2 linked regions of the Deinococcus aerius genome follow. The protein of the gene in region 1 binds, or shares a complex with, the protein of each later gene. Links are inferred from orthologs where the notes say so. Each region holds a gene or a part of one and is shown on either strand. Other genes may lie near its edges. The genes, in order: glmM and cdaA.

Region 1 (14,241 bases):
GCTGCCCGAGGGTCTGCTGCGCCTGGCCCATGCCGCCGAGCATGTTGAAGATGTCCATCATGGTGGGTTCCTCCTGGGAAAGAGTGGCGATTAGTCGTTTCGCAGCGTATAGCCCGACCCTCTGCCGGGGAACAGTGGGCATTGAGGGTTCCCTGACGTTCGCCCCCGTTCCCCTCCGCCATCCGGCGCATGTCCTCTCCCGGCTGCGCCCCTTACCCTGTGAACTTCCGGTTCGGCACTGTATCGCCTGGGTTAGGAAAGGGGAGGCACCTTGAATGCGGCACTTCTGAGACGTGCGGGCGGCTCACATCTGCGGCCCTACCTTTCAGCGGCCCGGCTGAGTTTCCGGCGGCAGTTCGCGTACCCGGCGGCGACCTTCTGGGGCCTGACCACCAACCTGTTTTTCGGGGCGCTGCGGGTGGCCGTGCTCCTCGCGCTCTTCGGCACGAGACCGCAGGTGGCCGGATACACCCCCGCCGACGCGGTCACGTACACCGGGCTGACCCAGGCCTTCCTGAGTGCCTTCAGCCTCTTCGGCTGGTACGAGCTGATGCGGACGGTCCACCGGGGCGAGGTCGCCACCGAACTGCTGCGCCCGCACAGCTTCCTGGGGTTCTGGCTCGCGCAGGACGCGGGGCGGGCGGCGGCGCAGTTCGGGCTGCGCGGCGTGACGATCCTGGCGCTGTACGGGGTGTTCTTCGGCCTGAAGCTTCCACCCGGCGTGGAGGGCTGGACGCTGACCCTGATCAGCGCGGTTCTGGCGTGGGTCTGCGGGTTCGCCTTCCGCTTCCTGGTGAACTGCGCGGCCTTCTGGTCGCCGGACGCCGTGGGCATCGGCCGCTTCGCCTGGGCGCTGATGGGCCTCGCCTGCGGCTTCCTGATGCCGCTCGCCTTTTTCCCGGGCTGGTTCAGGACGCTGCTGGCCTGGACCCCCTTCCCCAGCATGATGAACAGCACGGTGGAGGTCTGGCTGGGCCACGCCAAGGGTGGGGAGGCTCTGGGTGTGCTCGGGGTGCAGGCCGTGTGGGCGGCGGCGCTGCTGGGGCTGGCCCAACTTGTGCTCGCCCGCGGGCTCCGGCGGCTGGAGGTGGCGGGTGGATAGGCAAGGAGGCGCCCCCGCGTCGCCCCCTCATCCCGGCCCTATCGAGAGGGAGCAAAAGCCCCCCGCCCTCTGGCTCCCCCGGCTGTACCTCCGCTTGCTGGGCGCGCAGGTTCGCTCGCAGCTCGTGTACCGCACGGCCTTCGCGCTTGACGCCCTGGCGGCGGCACTCGTGACCGGGGCGGAGTTCGCGGCCTTCGCGCTCGTCCTCCCGCGCTTCGACTCGCTGGGCGGGTGGACGCTGGGGGAGGTCGCCCTGCTGTACGGCCTGGCGGAACTCGCCTTCGTGCTGATGGACCTCGTCTTCGGGGGGTTCGACGCGCCGAACCTGAGCGCGCATGTTCGCACGGGTAGTTTCAGCACCTTTCTGCTGCGCCCGGTGCCGCTGCCCGTGCAGATCTTTGGCTCGGACTTCGCGCTGCGGCGGCTCACGCGGGTGGTGCTTGCGGCGGGGATCGTGGCGTATGGCGTCTCGCGGGTGAGCGTGACCTGGGACGCGGGCGACGTGCTGCTGCTCGCGGGCAGCGTCCTGGGCATGATCGCCTTTTTCGGCGGCCTCTTCGTGGTGGGCGGCACCCTCACCTTCTGGACGGTGGAGAGCGTGGAGGCGATGAATGTGCTGACCTACGGGGGCCGAACGCTGATCTCCTACCCGCTGAACATCTACCCGGCGTGGCTGCGCCGCACCTTCACCTACCTGATTCCCGCCGCCTTCCTGAGCTACTTCCCGGTGCTGCACGTGCTGGGCCGCCCCCTCCCCGACGGCCTGCCGAGCTGGGCCGCCCTCCTCTCCCCCGTCGTCGGCCCCCTCATCCTCGCCGCCGCCTTCGCGTTCTGGCGGGTGGGCGTGCGGCGGTATCACGGGACGGGGTCGTAGGTCGCGGGACGTGCCCCCTTCCTTTTCCACCCTCCGCATCCCCTCCCAAGGAGCCTCCCCATGATCGAAGTCGAACACCTGCACAAGTCCTTCCAGACCCGCTCGGGCGGCCTGCTGCGCGGCAGGCGGCACGTGGTAGAGGCCGTGCGGGACGTGAGTTTCCGCATCGGGCGGGGCGAGGTGGTGGGCTACCTGGGGCCGAACGGCGCGGGGAAGAGCACGACGATCAAGGTGCTGACGGGTCTGCTCGTGCCCACCTCGGGGCAGGTGGACGTGGGCGGGCTGGTGCCGTGGCGGGACCGGCGGCGGCATGTGGCCCGGCTGGGCGCTGTATTCGGGCAGCGGACGACCCTGTGGTGGGACCTGCCCGTGCGCGACTCGCTCGACCTGCTGCGCGACGTGTACCGCGTTCCAGCCGGACGGTTCCGCGAGAACCTGCGGGCCTTCACGGACCTGCTCGACCTGGGACCCTTCCTGGGCACACCCGCCCGCTCCCTCTCGCTGGGTCAGCGGATGCGGGCCGACCTGGCGGCGGCGCTGCTGCACGACCCGGACCTCCTCTTTCTCGACGAGCCGACCGTGGGCCTGGACGTGGTGGCGAAGGAGCGGATTCGGGAGTTCGTCGCGCACGTGGGCGCCGACCGGGGCGTGACGGTGCTGCTCACCACCCATGACCTGACGGACGTGGAGCGCCTCGCCCGCCGGGTCATGATCATCGACCACGGCGCGCTGCTGTACGACGGCAACCTGGCCGAGTTGCAATCCCGCTTCGGGAGCGCCCGCGAACTCGTGGTGGACTTCGAGGCCCCGCCCGCCGACCCCCGGGTGCCCGGCCTGCAACTCCTGAGCGCCGAGGGTCCCCGCGTCACCTACGCCTTTACGGGCGCGGCGGCCCGACCCATCGCGCTGGCGACCGCCCACGCCCCGGTGCGTGACGTGACCGTGCGCGAGCCGAACATCGAGGCGACAATCCGGCGGATTTACGAGGGCGGGCTGCTTAGTATGAGTGTAAATTAAGTCGACAATGGAAAATGATCACTTCGGCCTTCAAGGAAACCCTGAAATTCAACACGCTCGAAGGGCACAATTCGGCGTGGGCGGAGGCTGGGTTATGGCCGGAATTCTGGTTTCCCTCCTTAACGCCGGTGTAGGCGTGGCGCTTGCTTGGACTGTAGTGGCATCGGGTGGGGAAACGAGACCCGACGCCCTCGGGTTGGCTTTTGCCTTTCTCTACATGCTTGGATTTGTTGCAGCGGTCGTAGGCACGACGATGGCCTGGAAAGACAGGCAGACTTCAGGCGGGCACACTGGGTTCCTGTCCGCTCCGGGGGCGACATGGATTGCCCTCGGATTCGGTCTGTCGGGCAATTTGGTCGTGATTCCCGTGATACTGCTTTTCTTGGGATGGAAATTCTACCGACATCGGCAACTTCGGTGACTCCCCTACCCCCCGCCTTCTTCAACCGGGACCCGGTGCGCGTCGCCCGGAAGGTACTCGGCGCCACCCTCGTCCGCGTCCTGCCTGGCGGCGAGGTCCTGTCGGGCCGGGTGGTGGAGGTCGAGGCGTACGACTGCCCGCGCGATCCAGCCTGCGCGGCGGGCCGCTTTCACGCCGCCCGCACGATGGACATGGCGATCCCGCCCGGGCACTGGCTCTTCTGGACCGCCCACAGCCACCCCCTCCTGCAAGTCTCCTGCCGCGAGGAGGGGATAGCCGCCAGCATGCTGATCCGCGCGCTGGAGCCGCTGACGGGCATCGGCAGCATGCTCACCCACCGCCCCGTCACCCGGGGGCGCGACCTGACGAACGGCCCGGCCAAACTGGTCTACGCGCTGGGCCTCAACCCGGCCGAGATCGCCGGAACGCGGGTGGACAGCCCGGGCCTCCATCTCTTGCCGCCCGCCGCCCCCCTGCCTGACGACGCGGTGACGGTGACGGCACGCATCGGCATCCAGGCGGGAAAGAACCTCCCGTGGCGCTTCCTGGTGAATGGAAACCCCTGGGTGTCGCCCGCGGTGCCGAGTATGGACCTGCTGGCGGGAGGCTAAGCGCTCGACTTGTGGTGACAGCAAGAGGAGGAGCACCTGGACGCCCTGACTGGCTTCTGGAGGCCATGCCCGTTCACCCCCACCCGGCCTCCCCCCTCAAGGGGGAGGAGCTTTTTGTCTTTCCACTCAGCTTTCCTCTTTGGGAGGAGACTTCCATGCATTACCCAGCCCACAGGGGGAGGGGTAACACTGCCAAAGCTTTAGCCTTTCAAAAACCGTCTATGGTGGACGGCCCATTCCTGCCAGTGGCTCGCTCTCGCACCGCCTTCACCCCGCCTTGCTCGCGCAGCGAGACGGTGGGCACGCGACTCGGAACACAACAAGATCAAACCTTGCGCGGAGAAGGACACGGCCACGGGTGAACTGGCCGGGCCCTTTGCCGAGCGCAGCGGAAAACTCCCCCTGCCCCCTCTGGGGGTAGGGGGCTGGGGGTGGGGGCAACACCTTCCAACTGGAACGCTACCCTCCCCCCATGCCCGGCACGCCCCTCACCCCCGCCGCCCTGCGGGCCCTCGCCTTCCGCACGCTGGAGCGCCACTCCTCCCTCCAGGCCGCCCTGAACGCCCAGGGCTTCGTGCAGGCCGACCCCATCCGCGCCCCCGCCCGTGCCCAGGACCTCACCCTCTTCCAGCGGGTGCGCGGCTACCGGGCGGGCGACCTGGAGCGCCTCTACCCGACCCTCGACGCCGAGGAGGACATGCTGCCCAACTACGGCTTCGTGACGCGGCACGTGCAGACCCTCCTGCACCCACGCGAGCCCGGCGAGTCGAGCGCCGAGCGGGAACACCCCGACTTGCTGGCCGAGGTGCGGGCATGGGTGGAGACACAGGGCGAGGTCCACCCCCGTGACGTGGCCGGGGCGGTGGGCCGGGGCCGGGTGGTGAACGCCTGGGGCGGGCAGTCGGCGGCGACCACCCGGATTCTGGACGCGCTGCACCGCCGGGGCGAGGTGCGGGTGACGCGGCGCGTGGGGGGCGTGCGGCTCTACGGCCCGGCCCCACATCTGGCCGCCCTGCGCCAGGCGCCCCTCCCCGAGGCCGAGCGGGTGCGCGGGGCCGTTCACCTGCTCGCCTCGCTCTACGGTCCACTCCCCGAGGCCAGCCTGGGCCACCTCGTCTCGCTCTCGCACTACGGCCTGCCTCACCTGAGGGGCGAGATGCGCGCGGCTTTCAGAACCGCCATCCGCGAGGAGCTGGCGGGCGCGCGGGTGGACGGCCTGCGCTACGTCTGGCCCGCCGAGTGGGAGGTGGACGGGGTGAGGGCGCCGCGCGGCGTGCGGATCGTCGGCCCCTTCGACCCTCTGGTCTGGGACCGCCGCCGCTTCGAGCACCTGCACGGCTGGACGTACCGCTTCGAGGCGTACACGCCCCCGGCCAAGCGGCAGTTCGGCTACTACGCGCTGCCCCTCTTCCAGGCCGAGCGCGCGGTGGGGTGGGCCAACCTGAAGGTGGAGGGGGGCGAACTCCGCAGCGAGGTGGGCTTTGTTCCGGGTGTGCGAGAGACAGCGGCGCTCAGGAAAGGGGTGGAGACCGAGCTGGGGCGGTATCGGGCGTTTCTGGGCCTGGAGGGCGAGGTGACCGGTCAAGGCTGAGCCAGCCACGCCTCCGTCACCCGGCGCAAGGCGTCCCGCACGCCGCTGGTTTCCTCCCGGCGGGCCTGCCGCGCGGTCGTCAGCACGTTCAGGGCCAGTCCCGCACGTTCCTCGGCGGCGAGTTGGGTGGAGGTGAGCGTGTGACCGTGCGCGGCGAGTTCCGTCCGGTACGCCTCCCGCAATCCAGGGCCGAGACGGGCACGGTCGGCGGACTCCAGACGCACATGGAGCAGGTGGGCGAGGTCCTCCCCGAGCGGCGCCCCATGCACCTGCCCGTAGTCGATCAGGATGGGCGGTCCGCCACCAACGGGCCACAGCACCTGCCCGGCGTGAATATCCCCGTGGGCAAGGGTTACGCCGCAAGTGGATTTCAGCAGGGCGGGAAGGGCTTGTGCTGCCTCCCCCACCGCCCTCACCTCATCGGGCGTCCAGTCGGGGACAGGCGCGGCGGCAATCCGCGCGCCACGGCGAACGGCCCGCTCGGGGTCCCAGCCCCACTCGCCCCTGAGTTCCGGGCGGCTGAGCCAGAAGGCGTGGTGGCGGGCGAGCAGGCGCACGATTTCGCACAAGGCCGCCTCCCGCTCGGCATCGGTCCTGAACGCGCCCCAGCCGGTCGTCTCGTCCGTCATGTCGCGCGTGAGCAGATGGGCGCGCAGGCGGGCGGGGTCGAGGGCCCGATGCAGAAGCGGCGCGTGCGGCACGGGCGAGAGCGGCGCGAGGCCGCGCAGGTAGGCCCCCTCCCGCGCCAGCCGCGCGAAGGCCCGCTCGTCCCGCCACCCCGCCGGGAGGTACTTCAGGAAGAGGGGACCGTGGGGGGTGACGTAGCGCGCGAAGGCCGCCCCCTCCCCCACCCACGCCTCGACGCGGCGGCGCGGGCCGGGAAAGGCCGCCCGCAACTCACGCGGCCAGCGGCGGGACGAAACGGCGGGACCACGCCCGGCGAGCGCGTCCCGCACGTCCGACAGCAGGCCCAGCCTCAAGCGATGAGTGAGACGAGCCCGGCGACGGAGCCGCCTGCGAGCGCCGCACCAACCACAAATGCACCCAGGCAGCCCATCCCGCGCCGACGGGCGACCTGACGGTAATGCCCGCCCCGCCCGTAGTGCGCCCGGTGGCCGCTGCTGTGGCTGCCGCCCAACGCCGCCCCGAGGAAACCACCCCGGTGCCCGCTGCTGTGGCTGTGGCCCCGGTAGCCGAACCCCCGGCGATGCCCGTGGCTATGACTGAACGAGAAGGAACCTCCAGAAAATCCGCTCATGCTCCCGGGTACGCGGGGCGGCCCGCCGGAGTTCCCAGCCCCCGCATTCCCGCCGCGCCCATCACACGCCCCCGGGTATGATGACCCGGTTATGAGCGAACGGAAGTATTTCGGGACGGACGGCGTCCGGGCGGTCGCGGGCGAATTCCCCCTGACCGCCGCGTGGGTGATGGGGCTGGGCGCGGCGGCGGGCGAGGTCCTGAAACGGGAAAGCGCGCGGCCCAGCGTGGTGATCGGCAAGGACACCCGCCAGAGCGGCGACATGCTGGAGGCGGCCCTCGCGGCGGGCCTGACGAGCCGGGGCGTGACCGTCATCCACGTGGGCGTGCTGCCCACTCCGGGCGTGAGCTACCTCACCCGGCACCTGGGCGCCGACGCGGGCGTGGTGATCTCCGCCTCGCACAACCCGTACGAGGACAACGGGATCAAGTTCTTCGGACGCGACGGCCAGAAGCTCAGCGACGCGACCGAGCACGAGATCGAGGCCGCCATCGACGAGGTGCCGACCTTCGCCCCAGTGACGGGCGTGGACCTGGGCTCGGTCACGAACTACACCGAGGCCGAGCGGCTGTACGTGGGGTTCCTGCGCTCACACGCGCCCGACCTGACCGGCCTGCGCGTGGCGATGGACTGCGCGAACGGCGCCGCGTACCGGGTCGGCCCGCGGGTCTTCCAGGCGGCGGGGGCGGACGTGTTCGCCGTCTACACCACGCCCGACGGGCACAACATCAACCGGGGCTGCGGGTCCACCCACCTGGAACACCTCCAGCGGATCGTGCGCGAGGGGGACTACGACCTGGGCGTGGCCTTTGACGGCGACGCCGACCGGGCGCTGTTCGTGGACTCGCGCGGGAACGTGGTGCAGGGTGACCACATGCTGCTGCTCAACGCCCGCGCCCGGGGCGAGCGCGCGGTGGTGACGACCATCATGGCGAACATGGCGCTGGAGGTGAAGCTGCGCGAGGCCGGGATCGGGCTGGAGCGCACCGCCGTCGGCGACCGCTACGTTCACGAACGGCTGCACGAGCAGGGTCTCACGCTGGGCGGCGAGCAGAGCGGGCACATCCTCTTCCTTGACCAGAGCCCCACTGGGGACGGCGTGCTGACCGCCCTGCTGACCCTCGCCGCGATGAGGAAGCTGGGCACCACGCTGGACGAGCTGCACGACGAACTCGTGATGTTCCCGCAGACGCTGGTGAACGTCCGGGTGACCGACAAGAAGGCCACCTTCCGCGACGACGTGGTGCAGGCCGCCGTGCAGCAGGCCGAGGCGCGGCTCAATGGCCGGGGCCGCGTCAACCTGCGCCCCAGCGGCACCGAGAACCTCATCCGCGTGATGGTCGAGGGTCCCGACGAGGCCGAAATCCACGAGGTCGCCCGGACGCTGGCGGGCGTGGTGGAGGAGCGGGGACGGGCGGGCTGAGGGAATGCGGGGGCTTGATCTAGAAGAGCGGCCTGAACGATAAAAACCCCTCCCCCTTGAGGGGGGAGGCTGGGAGGGGGTGAACGGGGACGCCCTGCGGCGCGGCGGATAGACGAGGCAGGGCATCTTGCCAGTATCGGCGCTGCTCCGTCGCCCCCTCACCCCGGCCCTCTCCCACGAGGGGAGAGGGAGAAAAACGCCGCCGCTTCTCCAAGCCCATCATGTCACTGCCCGAACCGATCAAAGCCCAAGATGCGGCGAACGGCGCCCCATTACGCCCACAGTAGAATGCGCCCATGACTGCCCCCTCTCCCGACACGCTGGTGCTGATCGACGGGCACGCGCTGGCGTTCCGCTCGTATTTCGCGCTGCCGCCGCTCAGCAACAGCAAGGGCGAGCCGACGCACGCGATCCTGGGCTTCCTGCGCCACACGCTGCGGCTGGCGCGGCAGGCGTCCAATCAGGTCATCGTGGTGTTCGACCCGCCGGGGGGGACCTTCCGGCACGAGCAGTACGACGGCTACAAGTCGGGCCGCGCGCAGACACCCAGCGACCTCCCCGCGCAGATCAACCGCATCCGCGACCTGGTGGACGCGCTGGGGTGGCCCCGGCTGGAGGAGCCCGGCTACGAGGCCGACGACGTGATCGGCACCGTCACCAAGATGGCCGAGGGCAAGGGCTTTCAGGTCCGCATCGTGACGAGCGACCGCGACGCCTACCAGCTTCTGGACGACCACGTGCGGGTGATCAGCAACGACTTCGCCCTGATCGGCCCGGACGAGGTGCAGGAGAAGTACGGCGTGACCGTGCGGCAGTGGGTGGACTACCGCGCGCTGACGGGCGACGCCAGCGACAACATCCCCGGCGCCAAGGGCATCGGGCCGAAGACGGCGGCCAAGCTGCTCCAGGAGTACGGCACGCTCGACGCCGTGCTGGAGGCCGCGCGGGCGGGCACGCTGGAACCCAAGGGCACCCGCGAGAAGCTGCTCGCCTCGGAGGCCGACGTGCTGTTCAGCCGCGACCTCTCGCGCATGGTGACCGACCTGCCGCTGAAGGTGGAGCTGGGTGCTCAGCGTGGCGCGGGCGACCCGGCCCGGCTGGAGGCGCTGCTCGACGAACTCGAACTCGCCTCGCTCAAGAAGGAAGTGCTGGGTCTGGGGAAGGGGGCACCCGCGCCCACCGGGGAGAACGCGCCCACATCCTCCCCCGACGCCTTCCAGGCCCCGCCCCTTGCCGAGTGGCGCACACCCGGCGAGGGGGTCACCTGGGGCTACGTCCTGTCGCGCGAGGACGACCTGACCGCCGACCTGATCGCGGCGGCGACCTTCGACGGGCAGGTGGCGCGGGTGGCGCCGGTCGAGGAACGGGCGGGGAGCGAGGCGGAGGCCGTTCCCGTCACCGCGCCCGACAGCCCCCTGTTCACCGATCTGGCGGACGAATCCCCCAAAAAGCTCTCCAAGGCCGAGCAGAAAGCCGCCGAAAAGGCCGCGAAGGCGCAGCAGAAGGAGGCCCAGCGCCGGGCGGCCCAGTTCCCCCCGGTCGTGAGCGAGGCCGAGTTCATCGGGCAGCGGACGCTGACGGCGGCGGGGGCGAAGGCGCTCGCCGCCCACCTCAGCGTGCGCGGCACGGTGGTCGAGCCGGGTGAGGACCCCCTCCTCGTCGCCTACCTGCTGGACCCGGCGAACACGAACATGCCGACCACCACCCAGCGGTATCTGAACCTGACCTGGCCGGATGACGCCGCCACCCGCGCCGCGATCACCTACCGCCTGCTGCGCGACCTGCCGCCCCAGCTCGACGAGCCCCGCCGCAGGCTGTACGAGGACGTGGAGAAGCCGCTCTCGGCAGTCCTGGCGCGCATGGAGGTGCGCGGGGTGCGGCTCGACAGCGACTACATCCGGGGCCTGTCGGGCGCGATGGCGGGCCGCATCGCCGAATTGGAGGCGGAGATTCACCGCCTGGCGGGGCGTGAGTTCCCCATCCGCAGCCGCGATCAGCTTGAGGCCGTGCTGTACGACGACCTCGGCCTGGCGAGCGGCAAGAAGACGAAGCTGACGGGCAAGAGGAGCACCGCCGTTTCCGCCCTGGAACCGCTGCGCGACGAGCACCCCATCATCCCGGCGATCCTGGAATACCGCGAGCTGGAGAAGCTGCGGGGCACGTACCTCGACCCGCTGCCCAACCTCGTCAACCCGCGCACCGGGCGACTCCACACCACCTTCAGCCAGACGACCGCCGCCACCGGGCGCCTGAGCAGCCTCAACCCCAACCTCCAGAACATCCCCATCCGCTCGGAGACGGGCCGCGAGATCCGCAAGGGCTTCATCGCGGACGAGGGCTACTGCCTGATCAGCGCCGACTACTCTCAGATCGAGTTGCGGCTGCTGGCGCACATCGCCGACGATCCGCTGATGCGCCAGGCCTTCCAGGAGGGCGTGGACATCCACCGCCGCACCGCCGCGCAGGTGCTCGGGCTCAACGAGGCGACGATCACCCCCAACCAGCGCCGCGCGGCGAAGACGGTCAACTTCGGCGTGCTGTACGGGATGAGCACCCACCGCCTGAGCAACGACCTGGGCATCTCGTACGTGGAGGCGGCGGGTTTTATCGACACGTACTTCAGCACCTACCCCGGCATCCGGCGCTATATCGAGCACACGCTGGAATTCGGGCGGGAACACGGCTACGTCGAGACGCTGTATGGCCGCCGCCGCTACGTCCCCGAGCTGAAGGCCTCCAACCGCAACATCCGCGAGGCGGGCGAGCGGCTGGCGTACAACATGCCCATCCAGGGCACCGCCGCCGACATCATCAAGGTGGCGATGGTGCGTCTGGACGCGGAACTGGAGGCGCGGGGCGCGAGGCTCCTGCTGCAAGTCCACGACGAACTCCTCATCGAGGCGCCGGAGGACCGGGCGGAGGACATCGCCTCTTTCACCCGCGAGGTGATGGAGGGCGCGGCGGAGCTGAGCGTGCCGCTGGCGGTGGAGGTCGGGGTCGGGCCGAACTGGTACGACACGAAGTAAGTCTGAGTTACCCTCCGGCATGGCGATTCGGGCGGTGTTCTGGGATATCGGCGGCGTGCTCCTCACGAACGGCTGGGACCGCGAGCAGCGGGCGGACGTGGTGGCGCGCTTCGGGCTGGACGCTTCAGACTTCGGCGAGCGGCACAAGCTGGCCGTGCCCGAACTCGAACGCGGGCGCATGAGCCTCGCCGAGTACCTGGAGCAGACAATTTTCCACGCGCCCCGCCCCTTCACCCCGGACGACTTCCGCGCCGCGATGGAGGCCGAGAGCCAACCGCACGCCGAAGCACTCGCCCTGGCCCGCGAGCTGGGCGAACGTCACCGCATGTACGCCCTGAACAACGAGGGCCGCGACCTGAACGAGTACCGCATCCGCACCTACGGGCTGGGCACCTTCCTCCTGGGCTTTTTCACCTCCTGCTACCTGGGGGTGATGAAGCCCAACCCGGCGATGTACCGCCTGGCCCTGAGCCTCGCCCACGTCCAGCCCGGCGAGGCCGTGATGGTGGACGACCGCACGCAGAACGTCGAGGCTGCCCGCTCGGTGGGGATGCACGCTGTCCGGTATAAGGATGCTGCACAGCTCCGGGCGGAACTCGCGGCGTTGGGGGTGGAGTAGGGGTCAGGGGAGTGGGGCGCCCTGGACCTCGCCCCGGAAGGTGTTGAGGATGAGCGTCCTGCCGTCCGGGGCAAGGACGGCGAATGCTCCTGGCGTGTCGAAGGTCTTCAGCAAGCTCCCGGTCTTGGTGTCGTACAGCAGGGACGCCGGGACGTTCTGCGGGGTGCGGGCGATGTTCAGCAGCACGCGGCTTCCGTCGGCGCTGAAGCTCACGGCACGCACGCCCCTGGCGCAGAGCCTCGCCTGGAGGCCCGGCGGGCAGGGCTCGGTATAGGTGGGAATTGCTCCCGGGCCCAATCCCCAGCTCAGGCCCCAGTCGCCCTGACCCAGCCGGTCCAGCCCCAGCTCCAAAAAGCCGACACTGAACCCCTGCTTGACCAGCAGGCGGCCGTCCGGCGCGAACTGGAAGGGGCGGACAGTCCCCTTCAATCCGGGCACGGTCAGCACCTTCTGGCCCGTGTCCGTGTTCCAGAGGGTTACGCTGCCCGCCTCCGACCACGTCTCGTTCACGGCGAGCAGGGGCCGCGACGGGTGGAAGGTCAGGCTGCGGGGTTGCGAGTGCAGCAGCAGGGTGGCGCGGCGCTCGCCCTTCCGCACGTCCCAGAGTTGGACGTAGCCGAAAACGTTCATGGCCGCCAGGGTTCGCCCGTCGGGACTGAACGTGAGCGCTTGAGTGCCGCTCAAACCCGGCGAACTGCTCGTCCAACGTTTCTGCGGCATGCGAACGGTGAGGGTGTCGGCCGCCTTGTTCAGCCAGGCGAAGGTCTGCAAGTCGGGCGCGAAGGAGAGCCTTCCCAGGTCATTTCCGGCCTCGGGAAACACGATGAGGCCCTCTCTTTCCCCGGTCCTGGGGCGACGGCGCTCCAGTTGTGGTGCGTCCCCGCTCCCCGGGTAAAACGGGCGCGTGATCACCTCGCCCTTCTCGGTGAAGCCCAGGAATGAGACGTTCTTCAGGGTCCACGCGGGCTGTACGGGGACAGCGCCAGCGATGGCAGCAAAAACCAACGGGAGCAGCGCGGCGGTCAGTCGCAAAGGGGGCACGCCTCAGCCTCTCCTCTGCCACCGCTCGGGGCGTGAGACCCTGCTGACGGCACGTTCAGCCTGCGACTTCAGACCTTGACAAATTCCTGCACGCCCAGCACGAACATCACCGCGCCGCCGACCGCGACCTCCACCGGATCGTTCGCCATCCCCTCGCCCTGCTCGCCCATGGGGACGCTCGGGGTCACCAGGCGGGTGCGGGTGCGGCAGGTCTGCTGGACGTGGCGCTTGAGGTCCGCCAGGCGCTCGTCGGGCACGCCGATCATCAGGGTGGTGTTGCCCTCGCGCAGGAAGCCGCCCGTGCTCGCCAGCTTGGTGACCTCGAAGGCGTTTTCCGACAGCACCCGCACCAGGGCGGCGGCGTCGGCATCCTGAATCACGGCGAGAACCAGCTTCATGAAGCGCAGCATAACAGAGGGGGCGTCAGCGGCAGTTCAAGACCCCCGCCTGCCATGAAAAAAGGCCTCCGCCGTGGGAGGCCTGGGGATGTGGGGAGGTTACGCGACCTGCTTCTTCTTGCCGCTCGTGACGGGCGCCTGCTCCTGGCCGAGCGCCTGCGTCTCCTTGAGGCGGAAGATCACCAGGCTGCCCACGAAGGTGCAGGTGATCATGCCGTGCGCGTTGAGCAGCGACAGGGCCTTCATCACGTCCTCGCGGGTCATACGGAGCTGCTCGCTCATGTACAGGGCGCTGTCGGCGCGGCCCTCCAGGTAGTCGCGCACCCGCTTGGCGTCCTCGGTGAGGGGCGTGGCGGGCACGTCGGCCAGGCCGGGGTCGGCGAGGCCGTACACGGCGCGGGTGCCGGTGCCGGGCAGGCGGCGCACCCGGCCCTGGTCGAGCAGGCTGGCAAGCGCGGCGCGCAGGTGTGACAGCGCCAGGCCGGTCGTCTTGGCAAGTTCGGTCTCGACCCATTCGGGCTTGCTTTCCAGCGCCCTGAGCACCAGCTTCTCGTTGGCGCGGCGCGTCTCTTGCAGGTCTTCAAGGGTGGGGGGGTTAAACATGCGCTATCCTCCGGGAAACCAGAGCGGGCGGGAAGGCCGCCCCAGTGTGAACGTGGATCGTGAACTCGGTTCAAGTGCGCCCTGGAGCGCAACTTTCCTATTGTGACAGGTTCCCATGCGGTTTGCATGAGCAGTGTGGCAACAGGTCGAACGGGGGCGCGGACCGGGGAAAGGCGGGCAAGTCAGCCGACCGCCCAAAAGGTGGCACATGGTAAACGGTCCAGGGGGCGGAGACCGTAAATCAAACTGCCTTTGGA
Region 2 (14,221 bases), on another replicon or contig:
GACGGCCAGGACTCGGGGCGCGGCACCTTCGTCCACCGCCACGCCGTGCTGCACAACCAGAACGCGCAGGACCCCATGAACGAGGAGTACGTCAGCCTCGCGCACCTCGCGCCGGACCAGGGCCGGGTGGAGATCGTGGATTCCACCCTCTCGGAGGAGGCCGTCGTCGCCTTCGAGTACGGCTACTCGACCTCCGAGCCCAAGGCGCTCGTCGCGTGGGAGGCGCAGTTCGGCGACTTCGCCAACGGGGCGCAGGTCGTGATCGACCAGTTCCTCAGCGCGGGCGAGAGCAAGTGGCAGCGCCTCAGCGGGCTCACGCTGCTCCTCCCCCACGGGTACGAGGGCGCGGGGCCGGAGCACTCCAGCGCCCGGCTGGAGCGCTACCTGCAACTGTGCGCCCAGAAGAACATGCAGGTCGTGGTCCCCAGCAACGCCGCCCAGATCTTCCACCTGCTGCGCCGCCAGGTGCTGCGGCCCTACCGCAAGCCCCTGATCGTGATGACGCCCAAGAGCCTGCTCCGCAACAAGCTCGCCATGAGCCCGCTCTCCGAGTTGGCCGAGGGCCGCTTTCAGGAGGTCATCGGCGACGACACCGTGCGGAAGGCTCGCCGGGTCGTCATCTCCTCCGGCAAGCTGCACTGGGAGCTGTTCGAGGCGCGGGGCGCGAACGAGGAGGGCTACGCGGGCACGGCGCTCATCCGGCTGGAGCAGCTCTACCCCTTCCCGGCGGACGCCCTGCGGGCCGAACTCGCGGGGCACCCCGGCGCCGAGGTCGTCTGGGCGCAGGAGGAGCCCGAGAACCAGGGCGCGTGGCTGATGATCTGGGAGGACCTGGAAAAGGTCCTGGCCGAGGGGCAGACCCTGACGCACGCCAGCCGCCCGCGCGCCGCCAGCACCGCCGCCGGGTACGCGAGCGTCCACACCCAGGAGCAGGCGCGGGTGATCGCCGACGCGCTGGGCGAGCCGGTGACCCGCAAGGACGCCGAGGTGCAGGTCAAGGCGGTCCCGCAGGCCACAGCGCAGAGCTGAGGCGGCCAGGAGTCGGGGGGTCGGGGGAAGGCGCCCTGGCCCCCCGACCTGTTCCCCCGTCACCCGGCGAGTCACGCCCCGAGGGGGGTATAAAGGAAGGCGTTATGGCGGATATCAAGGTTCCCGTATTTTCCGAGTCGGTGAGCGAGGGCACGCTCCTGACCTGGCACAAGCAGCCCGGCGAGGCCGTGAAGCGCGGCGAGGTCATCGCGGAGATCGAGACCGACAAAGTCGTGCTGGAGGTCACCGCCCAGCAGGACGGCGTGCTCCAGAGCGTCGCCAAGAATGAAGGCGACACGGTGCTCAGCGAGGAGGTGCTGGGGACCATAGGCGAGGCGGGCGCGGCCCCGGCTGCCTCCACCCCGGCCCCCACCCCCGACCAGGCGAGCGGCACGGTGGCGAGCACGGTGGGCGCGGGCGGCACGGCCACCCATCCGAACGGCTACGGCGCCCAGAACGCGGGCAACGAGGCGACCCGCCGCGACGACCTCTCCCCCGCCGTGCGTAAGATCGTCACCGAGAACAACCTCGATCCCGCGCGGATTCCGGCGACCGGCCCCAAGGGCAACATCACCAAGGAGGACGCGGTGGTGGCGGCCCAGGGCGGCCTGACGTACCAGGGACCGCAGGAGGCCGCCGAGCCCCCGAGCATGCGGGAGGCGGAGGCGACCACGGCGCAGCCCCAGACCCAGGCCCGCACCCCCTCCGCTCCGGCCCCCACCGCCCCCGTTCCCCAGGGCGCCCGGCCCGAGCAGCGCGTGCCCATGACGCGCATTCGCCAGCGCATCGCCGAGCGGCTCAAGGAGGTGCAGAACACCGCCGCGATCCTGACCACCTTCAACGAGGTGAACATGAAACCGGCGATGGATCTGCGCAAGAAGTACCAGGATCAATTCGTCGCCAAGCACGGGGTCAAGCTCGGCTTCATGAGCCTCTTCGTGCGGGCGGCGACCGAGGCGCTCAAGCAGTTCCCGGTCGTCAACGCCAGCGTCGAGGGCAAGGACATCATCTACCACGGTTACTACGACATCGGCATCGCGGTGGCCAGTGACCGTGGCCTGGTCGTGCCCATCCTGCGCGACACGGACGGGATGAGCCTCGCCGCCATCGAGAAGCAGATCGCCGAGTTCGCCACCAAGGCGCGCGGCGGCAAGCTGACGCTGGAGGACATGAGCGGCGGCACCTTCTCCATCACGAACGGCGGCACCTTCGGCTCCATGATGAGTACCCCCATCATCAACGCGCCCCAGAGCGCCATCCTGGGGATGCACAACATCATCGAGCGCCCCGTCGCCGAGAACGGCCAGGTCGTGATCCGCCCCATGATGTACGTGGCCCTGAGCTACGACCACCGCATCATCGACGGCAAGGAAGCCGTGCAGTTCCTCGTGACGATCAAGAACATCCTCGAAGACCCGGCGCGGATGCTGCTGGAGATTTAAAGTCTTCAGCCGTGAGCGGTCAGCTTTCCGGGGAAGGGGGCTGACCGCTGTGCTTGGGGGTGGGGGAGGCATCTTCTGCCACTCTGAACGCAGCGAGGGACCCCCATACAGTTAACTCACCGTACAGGTCGCGCCACTGCGGGTTTGTCCCCTCAATAAGCTCGACCTTCCTCACTCGCAGCCAGCCCTTGAGCTGCTTTTCCCTCGCAATGGCTGAGCGAATATCAGTCGTCTCCTCAAAGTAGACGCGCCGCGTCAGGTTGTACTTCTGGGTGAAACCCGGCACGGTCTTCTGCCGATGCTCCCAGACCCGCCGCGTCAGGTTGTTGGTCACACCGATGTACAGAGTGCCGTTCGGACGGTTGGTCAGGATGTACACCCAGTACGAACGGCCCACAGGTTGAGGATAAGGCGCGACAGGGAGGCGAAGGAGGAATCTGTCACCCTGAGCGTCAGCGAAGGGTCTCGCCTTCCCACCAAGGGTAGGGATGCTTCGCTTGCGGCTCAGCATGACAAATTCCGTCTCCATGGGCGGATCGCTCCATTACAGCGTGCCTCTTCAGGACAGCGGAAGCGGCGCCAGGCTGCACACCTAAATCTCTTGCAACGGCCTCTGCGCCAGCCACTCCGGCACCTCGCCCGGCGCGTAGGTATCGAAGGTCAAGCGGGTGAGGGAGACGAGGGGATGGCCCTCCAGCGGTCCCTCCTCCCCCCGGCGGTCCACGATGCAGGCGACGGCGACACACTGACCGCCCAGAGCCTCTACCGCGCGCACGGCTTTCAAGACGCTGCCCCCCGTCGTCAGCACATCCTCCACGGCAACGAAGGTCTCGCCGGGCGCAATGGTGAACGCCTCCCGAACCTTCATACTGCCCTTCCCGTCCTTCTCGGCGAAGATGGCGCGGCCCCCGTAATGCCGGGCGACCTCGTAGGCAAGGATCACGCCGCCCATCGCGGGGCCCACGAGGGTCTGCGCTTCTATGCCCGCCTCGCGGAGCTTTCCGGCAAGGGCCTGACCGATTCTTTCCGTCAGGTGGGGGTATTGCAGCACGGTGGTGGATTGGAGGAACTTGGGCGAGTGGCGGCCCGACGCGAGCAGAAAATGGCCCTCGTGATACGCGCCCGCCTCCCGGTACAGCGCCAGAACGTCCATGCGGCGAGTATCGCATTCCGGGGCCGCCGGGGAGTGCATGATGGTGCATGGATTCGCCCGCCCATGCCCCGACCTTCCCGCACGCCCACGCCCTGCGCTCCCGCCGCCTGCTCCTGGGGATTCCCCTCACGGAACTCGCGCGGGCGGCGAGCCTCGACCCCCATGTTCTGGAGGCGGTGGAGCGCGGCGAGTACGACCTGCGCAGCCTGCACGCCCTGGCGCGGCGGGTGCTGTCGCGGCGGCTCGACCTGTCGCTGTAACGCGGCACAGGCCTCGTGGGAGGCCAGATGAACCAGGCTTACGTGGACGCCAGTTGGCACGAACAACCCGACGGGCACGGGGTCGGCGGCTGGGGACTGGTCCTCCTGATCCCCGCCGAACTGCCCGCCCGCTACCAGGGTCAGATGAACGCGCCCGACAACAACGCCGCCGAGCTTCGCGCCGTGCTGGAAGCCGTGCGTCACGCTCCCGGAGGCGAACCCCTTACCGTCTACACCGACAACGAGGCGGTGATCGCGTCGGTGGGCCGGGGACGGGGGCCCCAATTGCTCGCCGAGGCTGCCCGCGAGGTGCAGGACGAGGCGGAACTCCGGGATGTGATCCTGCGGGTGGAGTATGTCCCGCGCACCCGGCGACATATGCTCTCCGCCCACGACCTCGCCAACGACGCGCGGCGGGGGCTGACCACCCCGGCCCTGCACGGGCCGCACGCCGACGTGCTCATCGAGCAGCGGCCCGCCGTGCCCGAGGCGCGGGTGAGCCTGCGCCGGTACGGCGAGCGCGTGACGGCCCTCGTGAACCTCGACCCCCTCTCGGCCGTGCCGCCGAGCGCCCAGGCCCTGCTCGCGGCCATCACCCTCGCGCGTCCGGGAGAGGTGCTGCTCGTGCGCCGGGCCAGCAAGGTCGCGCAGGCGCTGTGGCAACGGCCCGAGCGCGCCCTGCGCCCCGCCGCCCTTGCCCAACTTCAGGAGGCGCGGCAGACAGCCGACGGCTTGGGCGTGCAGGTGCAGTTCCAGACGGCAGGGTGAGGGGGCGAGCCGGGGCTTAACACCTCCTTTCCTTGGAGTTGTGGCAGTCGCAGCTTCAGGAGGGCAGGCTCGCGCCCGCCACCCCCCACCCAGCCTCCCCCGCAAGGGGGGAGGGGCCAAAAGCGCCAAAGCTCCTGCTTCCCAAAACCGTCAATTGTGGACGGCCCATTCCTGTCAGCGACTCGCTCTCGCACCGCCTTCACCACGCCTTGCTCGCGCAGCGAGACGGTGGGCACGCGGATCAGGATGCAGCAAGATCAAACTTTGCGCGTTAAGGAAAACGACCACAGGAGCGATGGGCAGGGACCTTGCCTAGCGCAGCGCTGCTCCCCCCTGCCCTCTGGGTAGGGGGGCAGGGGGGTGGGCTACACCTACGACTCGGCGAGAACAACCCTTCAAACCTCCGTCGTCTCCCCCGGCTCCAGCACCCGAACCTCCACCCCGCGCGCCTGCCCCTCCCGCGCGAACACCTGCGGATCACCGACCAGAGGCGGGAACGTGCCGTAGTGCATGGGAATGGCGACACGGGGCCGCAACAGCTCCAGCGCCCGGGCGGCCTCCTCCGGCCCCATCGTGTAATGATCCCCGATGGGGAGCAGCGCCACGTCCAACCCCCGGTCCCCGATCAGCCGCATATCGCCGAACAGGTTCGTGTCGCCCGCGTGGTAGACCCGCACGCCGCCCATCTCAATCACGAGCCCGGTGGGCATCCCGCCGTAGGTGCCGTCCGGGAAGGAGGACGAGTGCCAGGCGGGGGTCAAGGTGACGCTGCCCCACTCACCGCGCACCGTGCCGCCGATGTTGGCGCCGATGGCGTTTTGCGCCCCCTGCGCCTGCGCATACCCCCCGATCTCGGCGGTGCCGATGACGGGCACCCCGGCCCTCCCGAAGTCCAGCGCGTTCCCCCAGTGGTCGCCGTGCGCGTGGCTGATCAGCACGGCGCTGACGTTCCAGCCCAGCGCCTCCTCCAACGTGACGGGCGACTTGGGATTGCCCTGGATGAAGGGGTCGATCAGGACGCGGTGGCCCGCGTTCTCCAGCAGGAAGGCACTCTGCCCCAGGAAACGAATCTGCATGAGGCCAGTGTAGGCACGCGGGCCGGGAACTGCCCTGACCGTTCTCTCACGCTCTGAGGTTTCTCACCGCCGCGGTGAGAGGTCCGTCAGGTTCGGGCCCGTATAGTGGGCGCGTGCCGCACGGTTGCCCCGCGGCGGGAAGGAGCGCCGCGCATGTCCCTGTTTCCCGGTGATGTCAGTCCCCGGGACGTGCTGGACGTGCTGCTCGTCGCGTTCCTGATCTACCAGGGCTACCTGCTGGTGGTCGGCACCCGCGCGGTGAACGTGCTGCGCGGCATCCTGGTGTTTGCCGCGGTGTGGGTGGCCGCGCAACTGCTGGGCCTGACCACCCTGAGCTACCTGCTGGGCCGGGCGGGGACGGTGGGCCTCTTTGCCCTCGTGGTGCTGTTCCAGCCCGAGCTGCGCGCGGCGCTGGAGCGGGTGGGCCGCCCGCGCGGGCGCGACCTGGGGGCGAGCGGCGCGGCCCTCCAGGACCTCGCCCGGGCGATGGAGCGCCTCGCCGAGCGCAAGACGGGGGCGCTGATCGCCATCGAGCGCCGCACGCCGCTGGGCGAGTACGCGGCGACTGGGGTGGCGCTCGACGCGGTGGTGAGCGTGCCCTTTCTGGAGGCGCTGTTCGCGCGCAACGCGCCGCTGCACGACGGCGGCGTGATCCTCCAGGGGTCGCGGGTGGTCGCGGCAGGGTGTCTCTTTCCCCTGCAATCGAGTGACGGCACCTACCGGCGCTACGGCACCCGGCACCGGGCGGCCATCGGCCTCTCGGAGCTGACGGACGCGGTCGTGCTGGTGGTCAGCGAGGAGCGGGGCAGCATGCGGATCGCGCTCGCCGGGCGGCTGGGGCCGGACCTGAACGGCTCGGAACTCCGCGAGCAGCTCCGCGCCCTGGTGTACGACCGGGCGGACCTCAGCGGGGAGATCACGCCTCCCCCGCCTGCTCCCGCCGCCGAGGTGGGGCCGGGCACCCAGCGCGAGCGGGGGGGCGCGTGAGGGGGGGACAACTCGGGCGCTGGGCCGACCCGCGCTATGCCTGGCGGAGGGTGCTGCACAACCTGCCCGCCAAGCTGCTGGCCCTGGCGGTGGCGGTCACGCTCTGGCTGGTGGCGACCGCCGACCGCCGGGCGAACGTCGAGCAGGGGTACGACGTGCCCGTGACGGTGAGCGACACGACCGGCGAGCGCGGCACGGGCACCCGGGTGGTCAGCGGACTTTCGCCCAGCACCATCCGCGTCTTTCTCAGCGGGCGCCCCGAGCGGCTGCGCGAGCTGCGGGGCGAGAACATCGAGGCCATCGTGGACGTGACGGACGTGCCCGAGGGCAGCTTCAACCGCCCGGTGCGGGTCCGGCCCCCCAGCGGCACCACCCTCATCCGCCAGACGCCCGAGCGGGTGCAGGGCTTCCTCGACACCCAGCTCACCCGCACCCTCCCAGTCACCCTCAGCGTGGCGACCCCGCCGGAGGACAGCCTGCCCCGCTACGCGGCCACCCCGGCCACGGCGGCGGTCAGCGGACCCGGGCGGGTGGTGGCGACGGTCGCGCGGCTGGTGAACAGCCCGGTCACCCTGGGTCCCGGCGAGGAGCGGGAGGCCAGCCTGATCGCCCTGGACGCGGGGGGCCAGGCGGTGGAGGGGGTGACCACCCGTCCCGACACGGTGACGGTGCGGCGCCTCGACACCGGGGAGGTGCCCGTCAAGGCCGTCCGGGTGGTCCTGAACGACCCGCCCGCCGGGCTGCGGGTCACGTCGGCGAGCGTGCAGCCGGGCAGCGTGCGCCTGGTCGCCGCCCCCGACCTCCTCGCCCGGTTGCGCGAGGTGCAGGGCACCGTCAGCTACCGCGAGGGCACGTACACCGCCCCGGTGACCCTGCGCCTGCCCGCCGGGGCGCAGGCCCTGGAGCCCGTGAGCGTGCGCCTGACCGTGGAGCGGCGGGCAGCGGGGACGGCGGGGGGGAAGCCCACGACCGGGTCGCCGTGATCCTAACTGGGTTCTTCGCCCCGACCTGCCGAACCACCGAACGACGCGGCCTCCTTTTGGAAGCGCTACCAGGGCGAACGTCAGAATTTCGGCACTCGGCGGGCGTATACTCTGCCCATGGTGTGGCGAGTGAACCACGTAGCCATATGATCGCCGAACTGCTGGACCCGAGACACCCGCTGGCCGAGCTCGCGGGCTGGGACGAGCGCGTGCGGCTGATGGTGCGCCCGCGCCGCTTCGAGCATGTGCTGAGGGTGGCGGAACTCGCCTGCCGCATCGCCTGCGCCAACGGCCTGGACGAGGCGCGGGCCTACGCGGCGGGCATTCTGCACGACATCGCCCGCGACCTGCCGGACGCGGAGCTGCTGCGCCTGGCGCCGCCCGAGTGCGCCATCGACAGCGCCCACCCCCTCGCCCTGCATGGCCGCGCCGCCCGCACCCTGCTGGAACGCTGGGGTTACCGCGACCCGGTGGTGCTGGAGGCGGTCGAGGACCACACGACCGGCCCGCGCGGCGACAACGGGGTCGCCGCCTGCGTCTACGTCGCCGACGTGTCCGAGCCCGGGCGCGGCGTGAACGACGACATCCGCGAACTCGCCCTGCAAGACCTCGACGCGGCCCTGAGCCGGGCGATCATCTCCAAGGTCACCTACCTCCAGGGGCGCGGCATCCAGGTGCATCCGCGCACCCTGCGGGCGTACCGGGCGTTGCCCTGCATCGGGGGGGCGCCCGCCGCCGTGCCGCCGGGCGTGTCCTCCCCCGGCGCAGGCTCCCACCTGCCCACATGACCGGCCCCTCCCCCCAGTCTCCCATCCCCGAGTTCAACTTCTCCTTCGCCAACCCCCGCTCGCGGTCGCGCCTGCGGTCGGTTCAGGCCTTCGGGCTGAGCCTGGCGGCCCTCACGCTGGGGGGCCTGGCGGTGCTGAAGGCGCCCGGGAGTGCCGTCGCCGGGGCCACCCCCACCGGGGCTCCCCCCCACTTCACGGTGCTGCTGGCGGGGCGGGACATCGTGTACTGCTACTACCGCACCCCCTGCAAGGACCAGGACCAGCGCACCGGCCTCCTCCAGACACCGAACACCGACACGCTGATGCTGGTGAAGGTGGACGGCACCCGCGTGAACGTGCTGAGCATCCCGCGCGACACGAACGTCGGCCCGTTTGACCCGGGCCGCAGCCGGGCCGAGCAGAAGGTGAACAGCCGCTACTGGGCGGGTGGCCCCCACGCGCTCACCCAGGCCGTGGAGACGATCACGGGCGAGCGGGTGGACGCCTACGTGATCGTGCGGACCGATTACGTCGCGCGGGTGATCGATGCGCTGGGCGGGCTGGACGTGACGGTCCCCAAAGGCGGCATCGAGTGGGTGGACCAGGCGGCGGGCGTGAACCTGAAACTTTCGGAGGGGAACCACCACCTCGAAGGGGAAGAGGCCGTGCTGTTCCTGCGCGTGCGCAAGGGTTTCGGGGACGATTACGGGCGCATCGACCACCAGAAGCAGGCGCTGACGCAGCTCGCCGCGCGGCTCAAGTCGCCCCAGGGGCTGAGCGCCCTCCCCACCATCCTGGGCGGGGTCGGGCACGGGGTGGAGACGAACGTGGACCCCAACCTCTTCCCCTCGCTGGTGCCGTTCCTGCCGGGGCTGAAGCTCTCCTTCGCCACCCTGCCCACCCGGACGATTCCGGGGACCTTCAACCTCGCGGTGGACCGGGAGGCACTCGCGCGGGTATGGGGCACGGGGGGTCAGGCGCAGACGGCGAGTACCGACCTGCCGGGGGTGAGCGTGCGTATCATGGATGCCAGCGGCGCGGGACTCGGCCCGGCGCTCGCCCGCGCCCTGCGGACCCTGGGCTACCCCCGCGTGAGCGTGCAGGAGGCCCCCGCCAGCGGCGAGGCCAGCCAGGTCTTCACCGGGCAGGACGTGGGGGCCGCGAACACGCTCGCCGACACGCTGGGGCTCCCCCGGCTGCAAGGTGAGCGTTTCCCGGTGGGGGCGGGCGAGGTCGGTATTCTGCTGGGCAAGGACGCTCGCCAGAGCCTCGCCGCCCTGGGCGCCCTGAACGGGGGACCCACCGCCCAAGCCCCCCTCACCCGACCGGAGAACGAATGACCCCACACACCCACACCGATTCCCTGCACCGCCAACTGCGCGCCATCGTGGACGCCGCCCGCGAGCGCCGCGCCGAGAACGTCGTCGTGCTCGACCTGACCGACGTGTCCTCGACCCTCGAATACTTCGTGATCTGCACCGCAACCGCCGGGCTTCAGCTCAACGCCGTGCAGGAGAACATCCGCGAGAAGGCGCAGGAGGCGGGACTCCCCCGCCCCACCGTCGAGGGTCCCAGCGAGCGCTGGCTGCTGCTCGCCTTCGGCGGGAGCATCGTGGTCCACATCATGACGAAAGAAGCGCGCGAGTATTACGACCTGGAGGGGCTCTGGAGCGACGCCCGGACGCTGGACTTCCCCGAGCAGGCGGCCCCCCGGCCGGGGAGCGGCCAGCCCTCCGCGTAGAAGCCCCCTCCTGACACTCGCCTGACCTCGCGGCGGACAATGGAGGGCGATGAGCCATGTGGTCGTGATCGAGGACGAGGGCACCGTGCGGGAGGTGGTGCGCTTCCACCTGGAACGGGCCGGGCTGCGGGTGAGCGCCTTTGACACCACGGGGGCCGCGCAGGGCACGCTCTCGTCGGCGGACGCCCTGGTCCTCGACTGGATGCTGCCCGGCGAGAGCGGCCTGGGCTTCCTGCGGCGGCTGCGCGGCGACCCCGAGTTGCGCCGACTCCCGGTCCTGATGCTCACCGCCCGCGCCGCCGAGGCCGAGCGGGTCGAGGGCCTGGAGAGCGGCGCGGACGACTACCTCACCAAGCCCTTCAGCGCGGCCGAACTCGTCGCCCGCGTGCGCGCCCTGCTGCGCCGCTCGCTGCCCGACGCCCCGCAACAACTGAGCAACGGCCCGCTGGGGATGGACCTCGCGGCGGCGGACGCGCGGCTCTCGGGCACCCGGCTCAACCTCACCCGGCGCGAGTTCGACCTGCTCGCCTTCCTGACGCGGAATGCGGGGCGGGTGTACTCGCGCGGCGAGTTGCTCGACCGGGTCTGGGGTGCCGACTTCCTGGGCGGCGAGCGCACCGTGGACCAGCACATCACCCAACTGCGCGCCCACCTGGGGGACGACCCCGCGCGGCCCCGCTTCCTCGAGACGGTGCGCGGCAAGGGCTACCGGATGCGCCCCTGGACGGAGGAGGGCTGATGGACCTCCCCTCCGTCCTGCCCGGGCGTGCGGACGCCTGGATGGACGCCCTGCCCCAGGCCGTGCTGCTCTTCGAGGCCGGGGTGGACGCCCTGACGGTCATGCGGGTCAATGCCGCCGCCACCCGGCTCTGGGGCGTGCCGCAGGAGCGGGCGGCGGGGCGGCCCCTGCTGGAGGTCGTCCGGCGGCACACCCTGGAAGCCCTCGCCGAGCGCGGCGGCGAGCTGGAGCTGGAGGCGGGCGGGCGCACCCTGCGCTGCACGGCCATCCGCGCCGCCCCCGGGCAGCCCGGCGCCCTGATCGTCGAGGACATCACCGCGCACCGCCGCCGTGAGGCCGAGCTGCGTGAGGCAACGGCCGTCCTCTCGCACGAATTCCGCACCCCCGTCACCGGGCTGCGCGGGGTGCTGGAAGCGCTGGAGTACGACATGCCGCAGGGGCTCGCGCAGAGCTTCGTGCGGCAGGGCCTTCAGGAGGTCGAGCGGCTGGCCCGGCTGGTGGAGGACCTCGCCGTCGGCTTCCGGCCCACCCGCGCCCGCACCCTGCCGCTCGCAGAGGCCTTCGCCCGGGCCGAGCGGCTGCTGGCCCCGGAACTCGCCGCGCGGGGGACCACCCTCACCTTCGGGGCCGACCACCTCGTGCGCGCCGATCCCGACAAGCTGCTGCAAGTCCTGCTCAACCTGATCGAGAACGCGCTGAAGTACGGCCCGCCCGGTCAGCCCGTCGAGGTCGCCACCGCCCCGCGCGGCAGTTGGGTGGAGGTCGCCGTCCTCGACCACGGGGCGCCGCTGGAGGGCACCGAGGGCCTCTTCCGCGCCCACACCCGGGGACCGCACGCGACCGGTCAGGGGAGCGGCATGGGCCTGTACATCGTGCGCAGCATCGTGCAGGGCTGGGGCGGCCAGGCCTGGACCGAGCGCCGGGGTGAGCGCAACGCCTTCTGCTTCACCCTGCCGGGCGGGGCGGGCATCGGCTAGGGCGGGGTCCCGGGGGCACAAGAGGAGGGAGGAGGCCGAGTACGCCTCCTCCCTCCTGGTGACGCCTCAGCTCCGGCGCGGCCCCTCGGTCGGCCCGCCCAGCTTGACCTCGGTGCGTTCCTCGGTGCGGCCCCGCCCCGCGAGACCGGCCAGGCCGATCAGGCCCAGCAGCCCCCAGGGAAAGCGGCTGCCCTGCTGCTCGTTGCCCGGAACGCCGTCACTCTCCGAGGTCGTGGTGACGTTGTCGTTCTGCACGGTTCCCGTCGTGTCGGTCGTGGTGGTGTCGGTGGAGGTCGTGTCGGTCGTCTGGGCGGTGGCCGTCACCGGGGCCGCGACCAGGACCAGCGCGACAAGGATCTTCTTGAGGTTGGGGGTCATAGGTCCTCCTGTTGGGGTGGGAAAAAGGCGGGCTCAGCTCCGGCTGTCGCGGCGGTCGTCATCGTCACCGATGACCCGGACGTTCCCGGTCTCGTTCACGTCGAGGACCTCGCGGCCCACGGTATCGGTCACGGTCTGCTGCTCGGTCACCGTGCGCTTGGAGACCTCGACCTCCTCGGTCACGACCGCCTGCTTCTGAACGTTCGCCCGCTCGGCCTCCAGCTCCACGCGCACGGTCTCGCTGGCGCCGTCCGCGAACACGTCGCCCTGAACCGGACGTGCCTCCGTCACGGGGTGGCGCTCGATGACGACCTCCTCGCGCTGAAGGGGCACGTTGACCGTCTCCTGTCGGGTCTCGACGTGCTTGCCGATCTCGACCTGCCCGGCGAGGTAGCGCTCCTTGTTCACCGACAGGCGCTCCTCCAGAAGCTGGAGGCGGCCCGGCGTCTTGAACATCCGGTCGGAGCTGTCCTCGTCGCGGTAGTTGTAGGAGCCCGTCGTCCCCGTTCCCGCCGCCGCCATCCCCGTCCCCATCGCCGCGGTGTCCGTCATGGTCTGGGTGCTGGAGGTCGTCATGCCGGTGTCGCCGCGCAGCACCCGCTCGTCGCTGCTCTGGAGGTCGAAGGTGTAGTCCTCATCGGAGGAGTAGCGGTGCATGGAGCTGAGCTGGGCCGCCGTGAGACCGTCAAAATGAACGCCGTCGTCCTCGATGCGCGCCAGCCCGATGGGGATAATCCGGGCGCCCTCCAAGCCGCCTCCGTCGTCGTCGACGAGGAGGTAGCGGATCTTCCCCTGGTCGTCGTCCACCAGCACGTCGCGCACAGTGCCGATACGCTGACCACCGCTGATATAGGCCGCCGAGCCGATCGGGTTGTATATCCCCGTGTCCTGGAAGTCCTGGCTGAACCTGCTCGAAATATCGGACAGTCTGTGCAGATGTGGCATACCTTTGGCTCCCTCTGAACTGAATTGCTGTTCGGAGCTATTGTCTGCATTGCGGCCATTCATTGTCTGAGAAGACTAAAAAGTGCATGTAACCCTAACGTTGCTTGAAGTGTCCTTCAAGGCCGGGTTAATCAGGGGCCAGACAGGATCATGACCTCCCCATGACCCAGCGACTCCCCGCGGGTGATACGTTCCTGACAGGAGTGCCCATGCGTGAAGCCCTCGAAACCGACCTGCGAACCGTCCTGAACGGCGTCCTGAATATGCTCGGCACGGTCGAGCGGATGCTGCCCATCGCCGGGGAGGTGCTGCTGCACGGGCGCACCGAGCGGCTGGGCGAGGTGCAGGCCATCGACCGCGAGGTGGACGCCCAGGAGGATAGACTCGAGGCCGAGTGCCTGCGAATCATCGCCCTGCACCAGCCCGTGGCGCGGGACCTGCGGCTGGTCGCCCTGATCCTCAAGAGCCTGTCCGACATCGAGCGGATGGGGGATTACACGGTGCATGTCGCGCAGGACGGAGCGGAACTCGCCCGGCAGCCCGCCCTGAAGCGCTACGTGAACCTGGGGCGGATGCTGGAGCGCCTGGGCGAGATGAGCCAGAACCTCCGCACCGCCATCGCCGACCGCGACGTGACCCGCGCCGAGGCCACCATCCGCATGGACGACGAGGTCGACGACCTGTACGAGCAGATTCAGCGCGAACTCGTCACCTACATGCTCGAAGACCCCCGCAACATCTCCAAGTCCCTGATGCTGATGCGGGTGGGCCGCAGCCTGGAGCGTATCGGCGACCATATGGAGAACGTGGCCGAGCGGGTGAGGTACTGGGTGACGGGGCAGCGGGAGGCGTAGGGGACGGGAGAGTCGGGACCATGGAGGCCCTTTCGAGCAGTGATCCCGAAAGAGCGACCGTCGCTTTAAGTGTTGTCCGCGCTTTGCTCGGGGCGGTCACGCCGGAAATACGCCGCGTAGGC

Evidence for each region.
Region 2: the proteins of glmM (region 1) and cdaA are in contact, whole or in part, in a crystal structure (PDB 7OJS), measured with the Bacillus subtilis proteins. The link is inferred for Deinococcus aerius from one-to-one orthologs.

The regions. Positions count from the first base shown.
Region 1 is NZ_BFAG01000004.1:162,519-176,759, forward strand. Bases 6,277-9,131 are described here. They hold glmM (phosphoglucosamine mutase), read left to right. Parts: upstream 6,277-6,965; coding sequence 6,966-8,297; downstream 8,298-9,131. Other genes in these bases: DAERI_RS07680 (phosphotransferase family protein), read right to left, coding at 6,277-6,596; polA (DNA polymerase I), read left to right, coding at 8,594-9,131. Outside these bases: DAERI_RS07650 (DUF937 domain-containing protein), read right to left, coding at 1-61; DAERI_RS07655 (ABC transporter permease), read left to right, coding at 272-1,102; DAERI_RS07660 (ABC transporter permease), read left to right, coding at 1,095-1,976; DAERI_RS07665 (ABC transporter ATP-binding protein), read left to right, coding at 2,037-2,993; DAERI_RS22355 (hypothetical protein), read left to right, coding at 3,088-3,414; DAERI_RS07670 (DNA-3-methyladenine glycosylase), read left to right, coding at 3,381-4,025; DAERI_RS07675 (DNA glycosylase AlkZ-like family protein), read left to right, coding at 4,498-5,616; more of DAERI_RS07680, read right to left, coding at 5,607-6,276; more of polA, read left to right, coding at 9,132-11,323; DAERI_RS07700 (HAD family hydrolase), read left to right, coding at 11,343-11,942; DAERI_RS07705 (WD40 repeat domain-containing protein), read right to left, coding at 11,946-12,983; DAERI_RS07710 (cyclic-di-AMP receptor), read right to left, coding at 13,052-13,381; DAERI_RS07715 (transcription initiation factor IIE subunit alpha family protein), read right to left, coding at 13,481-13,984. UniProt on the Bacillus subtilis protein: Catalyzes the conversion of glucosamine-6-phosphate to glucosamine-1-phosphate. Glucosamine-1-phosphate is used for cell wall biosynthesis.
Region 2 is NZ_BFAG01000013.1:95,721-109,941, forward strand. What follows is about bases 4,964-7,798. They hold cdaA (diadenylate cyclase CdaA), read left to right. Parts: upstream 4,964-5,881; coding sequence 5,882-6,715; downstream 6,716-7,798. Other genes in these bases: DAERI_RS16845 (metal-dependent hydrolase), read right to left, coding at 5,048-5,728; DAERI_RS16855 (CdaR family protein), read left to right, coding at 6,712-7,698. In the rest of the region: DAERI_RS16815 (2-oxoglutarate dehydrogenase E1 component), read left to right, coding at 1-1,029; odhB (2-oxoglutarate dehydrogenase complex dihydrolipoyllysine-residue succinyltransferase), read left to right, coding at 1,134-2,471; DAERI_RS16825 (GIY-YIG nuclease family protein), read right to left, coding at 2,491-2,868; pyrE (orotate phosphoribosyltransferase), read right to left, coding at 3,064-3,624; DAERI_RS16835 (RodZ family helix-turn-helix domain-containing protein), read left to right, coding at 3,672-3,884; DAERI_RS16840 (ribonuclease HI), read left to right, coding at 3,912-4,652; bis(5'-nucleosyl)-tetraphosphatase (symmetrical) YqeK, read left to right, coding at 7,845-8,486; DAERI_RS16865 (LCP family protein), read left to right, coding at 8,483-9,805; rsfS (ribosome silencing factor), read left to right, coding at 9,802-10,206; DAERI_RS16875 (winged helix-turn-helix domain-containing protein), read left to right, coding at 10,256-10,945; DAERI_RS16880 (sensor histidine kinase), read left to right, coding at 10,945-11,922; DAERI_RS16885 (hypothetical protein), read right to left, coding at 11,989-12,300; DAERI_RS16890 (PRC and DUF2382 domain-containing protein), read right to left, coding at 12,334-13,245; phosphate signaling complex protein PhoU, read left to right, coding at 13,455-14,099; DAERI_RS22125 (MafI2 family immunity protein), read left to right, coding at 14,120-14,221. UniProt on the Bacillus subtilis protein: One of 3 paralogous diadenylate cyclases (DAC) in this bacteria, catalyzing the condensation of 2 ATP molecules into cyclic di-AMP (c-di-AMP). Upon expression in E.coli leads to c-di-AMP synthesis.